Regions from separate parts of the Amycolatopsis sp. lyj-23 genome, predicted to be linked through region 1. Evidence: riboswitches for the same ligand, from Rfam matches in the RefSeq annotation. Region 1 holds a riboswitch; the other holds the start of a gene.
What was found. A riboswitch is a leader RNA that binds a small molecule or an ion and turns the genes downstream of it on or off. The one in region 1 is predicted to bind glycine.

Region 1 (3,240 bases):
CAGATCATGGCCGGCTGCGCGGCGCAGGTGAAGCGCGTGACGCTGGAGCTCGGCGGCAAGAACGCGAACATCGTCTTCGCCGACTCCGACCTGGAGAAGGCCGCGGCGACCGCGCCCTACGGCGTCTTCGACAACGCGGGCCAGGACTGCTGCGCGCGGTCGCTGATCCTCGTGCAGGCGAGCGCGTACGAGAAGTTCATGGAGCTGCTCGAACCGGCGGTGCACGGCGTCGTCGTCGGCGACCCGGGCGACGAGAAGACCGAGATGGGCCCGCTGATCTCGGCCGCGCACCGGGCGAAGGTGGCCTCCTACGTGCCCCAGGACGCGCCCGTCGCGTTCCGCGGCACCGCGCCTTCCGGGCCGGGCTTCTGGTTCCCGCCGACCGTCCTCACCCCGTCCGACCTGCGCCACCCGGCCGCGGCGGAGGAGGTCTTCGGCCCGGTCGTCGCCGTCGTGCCGTTCGCGGAGGAGGCCGACGCGATCCGGATGGCCAACGCGACCGAGTACGGCCTGTCCGGGTCGATCTGGACCCGCGACGCCGGGCGCGCGTTCCGGGTTGCGCGCGGCGTCGAATCCGGCAACCTCTCGGTGAACTCGCACTCGTCGGTGCGCTACTGGACGCCGTTCGGCGGCTTCAAGCAGTCCGGCCTCGGCCGCGAGCTCGGCCCGGACGCCGCCGCGGCGTTCACCGAAACCAAGAACGTCTTTCTCAGCACGGAGGAGTAATGGTCCAGCGTTTCGAAGGCCGCGTCGCGGTCATCACCGGCGGCGCGAGCGGCATCGGGCTCGCCTCGGCCCGCCGCCTGGCGAGCGAAGGCGCGAAGGTCGTCATCGGGGACCTGACGCCGGATTCGGGCAAGGCCGTGGCCGACGAGATCGGCGGCGCGTTCGTCCAGACCGACGTCACCGACGCCGAGCAGGTCGAGAACCTGTTCCACACCACGGTGGAGCAGTTCGGCTCGGTCGACGTCGCCTTCAACAACGCCGGCATCTCGCCGCCGGAGGACGACTCCATCCTGACCACCGGCATCGAGGCGTGGGAGCGGGTGCAGCGGGTCAACCTGACGTCGGTGTACCACTGCTGCAAGGCCGTGCTGCCCCACATGCAGCGCCAGGGCCGCGGTTCGATCATCAACACGGCGTCGTTCGTCGCGGTGATGGGCGCGGCGACGTCGCAGATCTCCTACACCGCGTCCAAGGGCGGCGTGCTGGCGATGAGCCGCGAGCTCGGGGTGCAGTTCGCGCGGGAGAACATCCGCGTGAACGCGCTGTGCCCGGGCCCGGTGAACACGCCGCTGCTCAAGGAGCTGTTCGCGAAGGACCCGGAACGCGCGGCGCGGCGCCTGGTGCACGTCCCGGTCGGCCGGTTCGCCGAGCCGGAGGAGATCGCGGCGGCGGTGGCCTTCTTGGCCAGCGACGACGCCAGCTTCATCACGGCGTCGCAGTTCCTCGTCGACGGCGGCATCTCGGGCGCGTACGTCACCCCGCTCTGAGAGCGCCCCAAGGCGGCCTTGGGGCGCTTGTCGTGGGGTGATCGAGGGCCGATGTGGTGTTGGCCGGGTGAAGTGGACGGCCGCGGGAAGCGGCAGGTACGGTGACCCTCACAACTGCAGATCGGGCCGTCGAGCCGAGGCGGGAGAGCCCTCACGAACGTGGTGGGGCACCGAAGGAGCAAACTCCCCGGAATCTCTCAGGTACCTGCTACCGCTTCGTGCGAGGCCACTCTGGAAAGCAGGCGCACCCGCGCCTCACCCAAGGTGAAAGCCGCTTCACAGGCGGTGAAACTCTCAGGTGCCATGACAGAGGGGGAGTTCCAGCGCACCGCTGTGTGCCCGGCCCAAGGAGCTCCCGATCACTTCAACGCAGTTCGACGCCCGCCACATCGGCCCGTCCGAGGCCGAACGCGCGAAGATGCTGGCCGAGTGCGGCTACGGCAGCCTGGACGCCCTCGTCGGCGCCGCCGTCCCGACCGCCATCCGCGCCACCCGTGACCTGCGGCTCCCGCCCGCCGCGTCCGAAGAGGAGGCCACCGCGGAGTTGCGCGCGCTCGCCGCGCGCAACCGGCCGATGACGCAGATGATCGGCCTCGGCTACTCCGACACCGTCACCCCGGGTGTCATCCGCCGCAACGTGCTGGAGAACCCGGCCTGGTACACCGCGTACACGCCCTACCAGCCGGAGATCTCCCAGGGCCGGCTCGAAGCCCTCCTCAACTTCCAGACCATGGTCGCCGACCTGACCGGCCTGGCCACCGCGAACGCCTCGCTGCTGGACGAGTCGACCGCCGTCGCCGAAGCTGTGACGCTGATGCGCCGCGCGTCCAAGTCGAAGTCGAACAAGGTCGTCCTCGACGCCGAGTGCCTGCCGCAGACCATCGCCGTCGTGCGCACCCGCGTCGAGGCCCTCGGCATCGAGGTCGAGGTGCGCGACCTGCTCACCGGCCTGCCCGAGGACTTCTTCGGCGTCGTCGTCCAGTACCCGGGCGCGTCCGGCGTCCTGCGCGGCCGCGGCTTCTACCACGCGATTTCCGAGTCGGCGAAGGCCGCGGGCGCGCTGTTCACCGTCGCCGCCGACCTGCTCGCCCTCACCCTGATCACCTCGCCGGGCGAGTTCGGCGCCGACGTCGCCGCCGGGTCGACCCAGCGCTTCGGCGTCCCGCTCGGCTACGGCGGCCCGCACGCCGGGTACCTGTCGGTCCGCGCCGGCCTCGAGCGGTCGCTGCCCGGGCGCCTGGTCGGCGTCTCGGTCGACGCCGACGGCAACTCCGCCTACCGCCTCGCGCTGCAGACGCGTGAGCAGCACATCCGCCGCGAAAAGGCGACGTCGAACATCTGCACCGCGCAGGTCCTCCCGGCCGTGCTGGCCGCGATGTACGCGGTCTACCACGGCCCGGACGGCCTGAAGAAGATCGCCCAGCGCGTCCACGGCCTCGCCGCGGGCTTCGCCGGCGCGCTGCGCAAGACCGGCGTCGAGGTCGTCCACGAGTCGTTCTTCGACACCGTCGTCGCGCACGTCCCGGGCCAGGCCGCCGACGTCCACGCGGCCGCCCGGGCGGCCGGGATCAACCTCGGGCACGTCGACGCCGACCACGTCCGCGTCGCGTTCGACGAGGTCAGCACCCCGGCGATCACCGCGAAGGTCCTCCGCGCGTTCGGCGTCGAGGACGAGGTCGACGACGGTGTCGCGCTGCCGAACGGCCTGGCCCGCGAGAGCGGCTTCATGGGCCACGAGGTCTTCGGC
Region 2 (3,240 bases), on a different contig from region 1:
GGGATGAGGCAGACGTCGCGCGCGTGCTCGCCGCGGGCGCGGTAGTGGGCGCGGATGGCGAGCAGGCCCGCGAACTCGCCTTGGCTGCCGGCGTTGGGTTGCAGCGAAACCGTGTCGTAACCGGTGATCCGCGCGAGCCAGGCGCTCAGGTCCGCGGCCACGTCCAGCAGCCCGGCGGCGTCCTCGGCGGGCGCGAACGGGTGCAGCCCGGCGAACTCGGGCCAGCTGATCGGTTCCATCCCGGCGGCGGCGTTGAGCTTCATGGTGCAGGAGCCGAGCGGGATCATGCTGCGGTCGAGCGCGACGTCCTTGTCGGCCAGCTGCCGCAGGTAGCGCAGCATGGCCGTTTCCGACCGGTGCGCGTGGAACACCGGGTGCGCGAGGTAGCCGCTCGTGCGCCGCAGCGGGGCCGGAAGCGCGTCCGCGGTGTCGGCGTCCAGCCCGTCCACATCGGACACCGAGACGCCGAACGCCTTCCACACGCGGGAGAGCCGCTCGCGGGTCGTGGTTTCGTCACAGGCGGCGCCGACGTGGTCCGCGTCGATCCGGCGCAGGGAGACACCGAGGTCGCGGGCCGCGGCGACGACCGCGTCCGCCCGGCCGGGCACCGCCGCGGCGACGGTGTCGAAGAACTCGCCGTGCACGACGTCGACGCCGCCTTCGGCGAGGCCGGCGGCCAGCACGGTGGCCATCCGGTGCGCCCGCAGCGCGATCGAGCGCAGCCCGTCGGGCCCGTGGTACACGGCGTACATCGAGGCCAGCACGGCCGGCAGGACCTGCGCGGTGCAGATGTTGGAGGTCGCCTTCTCCCGGCGGATGTGCTGCTCGCGCGTCTGCAGGGCGAGCCGGTACGCCGGGTGGCCGTCGGCGTCTTCCGAGACGCCGACCAGCCGGCCGGGCAGCTGCCGTTCGAGGCCGTGCCGCACGGCGAGGTAGGCGGCGTGCGGGCCGCCGAAGCCGAGCGGGACGCCGAACCGCTGCGTCGACCCGACGGCGACGTCGGCGCCGAGTTCGCCGGGCGGCCGCAGCAGGGTGAGGGCGAGCGGGTCGGCGGCGACGACCACGCCCGCGCCGTGGTCCTTCGCTTCGGCGATGGCGAGGTCGAGCTCGCGCACCGCGCCGGACGCGCCGGGGCAGGACAGGAGGATGCCGAAGAAGTCGCCGCCGAGCCCGAGCCCGGTCAGCCCCTGCGACAGGTCCTCGACGACGAGTTCGATCCCCAGCGGTTCGGCCCGGGTCCGCAGGACGGCGAGGGTCTGCGGCAGGGTGTCGGCGTCGACGACGAACCGCGGCGACGTCCCCCGCCCGGCCCGGCGCAGGAGGGTCATCGCCTCGGCGGCGGCGGTGGCTTCGTCGAGCAGGGAGGCGTTGGCGACGGGCAGCCCGGTCAGGTCGGCGATCACGGTCTGGAAGTTGAGCAGCGCTTCCAGGCGCCCTTGGGAGATTTCGGGCTGGTAGGGCGTGTAGGCGGTGTACCAGGCCGGGTTCTCCAGGACGCCGCGCCGGATGACGGGCGGGGTGACGGTGTCGTGGTAGCCGAGCCCGATCATGGCGGCGGTCGGCCGGTTCCGCGCGGCCCGCTCCCGGAGTTCGGCGAGCGCCTGGGCTTCCGTGGCGGCGGGCGGCAGCTCGAGCGGCTGCGCGGACGCCCGCAGCGACTCGGGCACGGCCCGCTCGGCGAGTTCGTCGAGCGAGGCGACGCCGATGACGTCGAGGATGTGCCGGAGTTCGTCCGGACCGGGGCCGATGTGCCGGTCGGCGAAGGGGATGCCCTGTTCCAGGGAGGCGAGTGACGGATCCACGATGGCCTCCTGAAAACGACAGCGCTTACCCGACCGACTCTAGAACGCGAGGGCGAGCGCGAGGTGACCACGGCGGGGGTCCGGGGGCGGAGCCCGCCGGGCGGGGTGTGGGGGTTGCACCCCCACAAGACACTCCGGAGGGTTCGGGTGAGCGCTTGCCGCGAGCAGGACTCACCCAAACCCGGAGGAAACCTCCCCGCTCTGTCTGACCCCGAAAGGGGCGCCTGAGAGTTTCGCCCGCAGGTTGAGCCGGGCTTGCACCGTCGGCGGGGCCATCAGGGTGTGTCCTGACGACCCGCTTTCCAGAGGCGTCTCGTCCGCGCGGTCCGGGGTGCCTGAGAGGTTCCGGGGAGGATTTGCTCCTTCGGCGCCGAGCTCAAGGTGTGGCTCGGACTCTCCCGCGCGGATTCGTCGACCGCACGGTGAACCTTACTCTGCCTGCCGCGGCGATGATCAACCGGTCTTGCGGGCGTTGCGGCGCTGGGTGAGTTCGTCCGGTTCGTGGGTCTCGACGATGCCGCCGTCGGCGCGTTCGGCCGGGAACTCGTGGATGGTGCCGCTGATTTCCTGCATCGCGCCGCTGACGGCGATGCCGAAGACGCCCTGGCCGCCCTGGAGGAGGTCGACGATCTCCTCCGGCGACGTGCATTCGTAGACCGTGGTGCCGTCGGAGAACAGCGTCACCCGGGCCAGGTCGCGGACGCCGCGGACGCGCAGGTGGTCGACGGCCACCCGGATGTTCTGGAGCGAGACGCCGGTGTCGAGCAGGCGCTTGACGACCTTGAGGACCAGGATGTCCTTGAAGGAGTACAGCCGCTGCGAGCCGGAGCCGTGCGCGGTGCGGATGCTGGGCGCGACCAGCTTGGTGCGGGCCCAGTAGTCGAGCTGGCGGTACGTGATGCCGGCGATCTGGCACGCCGCCGGACCCCGGTAGCCCACCAGCTCGTCGGGCAGCGAGTCGTCGGGGAACAGTTCACCCTGCTCACCAGCCGCGACCCCGACAGGCTGCTTCTCGGAACCAGCCTCGACCACGCAAGCCTCCCCTCGCCCGACCTGACGGCCGGCGAATGACAGCCGGACGGTCCCAGGAGCGGGACCCGCCGGAGATCAACCACCACGGTCCGGCCCCAGACCGTGAATCACACCGTGGCGATTTACCTCCTTCGACGGTAAGCGTCCGGAGAACACCGGTCAACGCGACGCGCGGCAAGCCCCCGCGGTCGGCTGAGCCTTTGAGCCGTTCGCCGTACCCCTGATCGCGTGGCTTCAAACCTGGTGCACCTTTTTACTCACTCAGGTAACTTGTTACTCATGCAAGTAAAAACCGACCTCATGGCGGAACTGGGGCTCAGCGTCACCGAGGCCGCGCGCCGGGCGCAGATCCTCGGCGCGACCATCGGCGTGCTCGCCGACCTCGGCTACCGCCGGACGACGTTCG

Region 2: linked by a shared signal. The riboswitch ahead of gcvP (aminomethyl-transferring glycine dehydrogenase) and the one ahead of gcvP (aminomethyl-transferring glycine dehydrogenase) in region 1 are both predicted to bind glycine.

Annotation. Positions count from the first base shown of each region.
Region 1 covers NZ_JAJPWN010000009.1:244,673-247,912, forward strand. The annotation lists gene ACLJPY_RS23780 (aldehyde dehydrogenase family protein) at 1-726, shown strand, start outside; gene ACLJPY_RS23785 (3-oxoacyl-ACP reductase) at 726-1,493, shown strand; glycine riboswitch at 1,715-1,813, shown strand; gene gcvP (aminomethyl-transferring glycine dehydrogenase) at 1,852-3,240, shown strand, end outside.
Region 2 covers NZ_JAJPWN010000030.1:83,857-87,096, forward strand. The annotation lists gene gcvP (aminomethyl-transferring glycine dehydrogenase) at 1-1,802, opposite strand, end outside; glycine riboswitch at 2,115-2,213, opposite strand; gene ACLJPY_RS47910 (MerR family transcriptional regulator) at 2,256-2,834, opposite strand; gene ACLJPY_RS47915 (TetR/AcrR family transcriptional regulator) at 3,135-3,240, shown strand, end outside.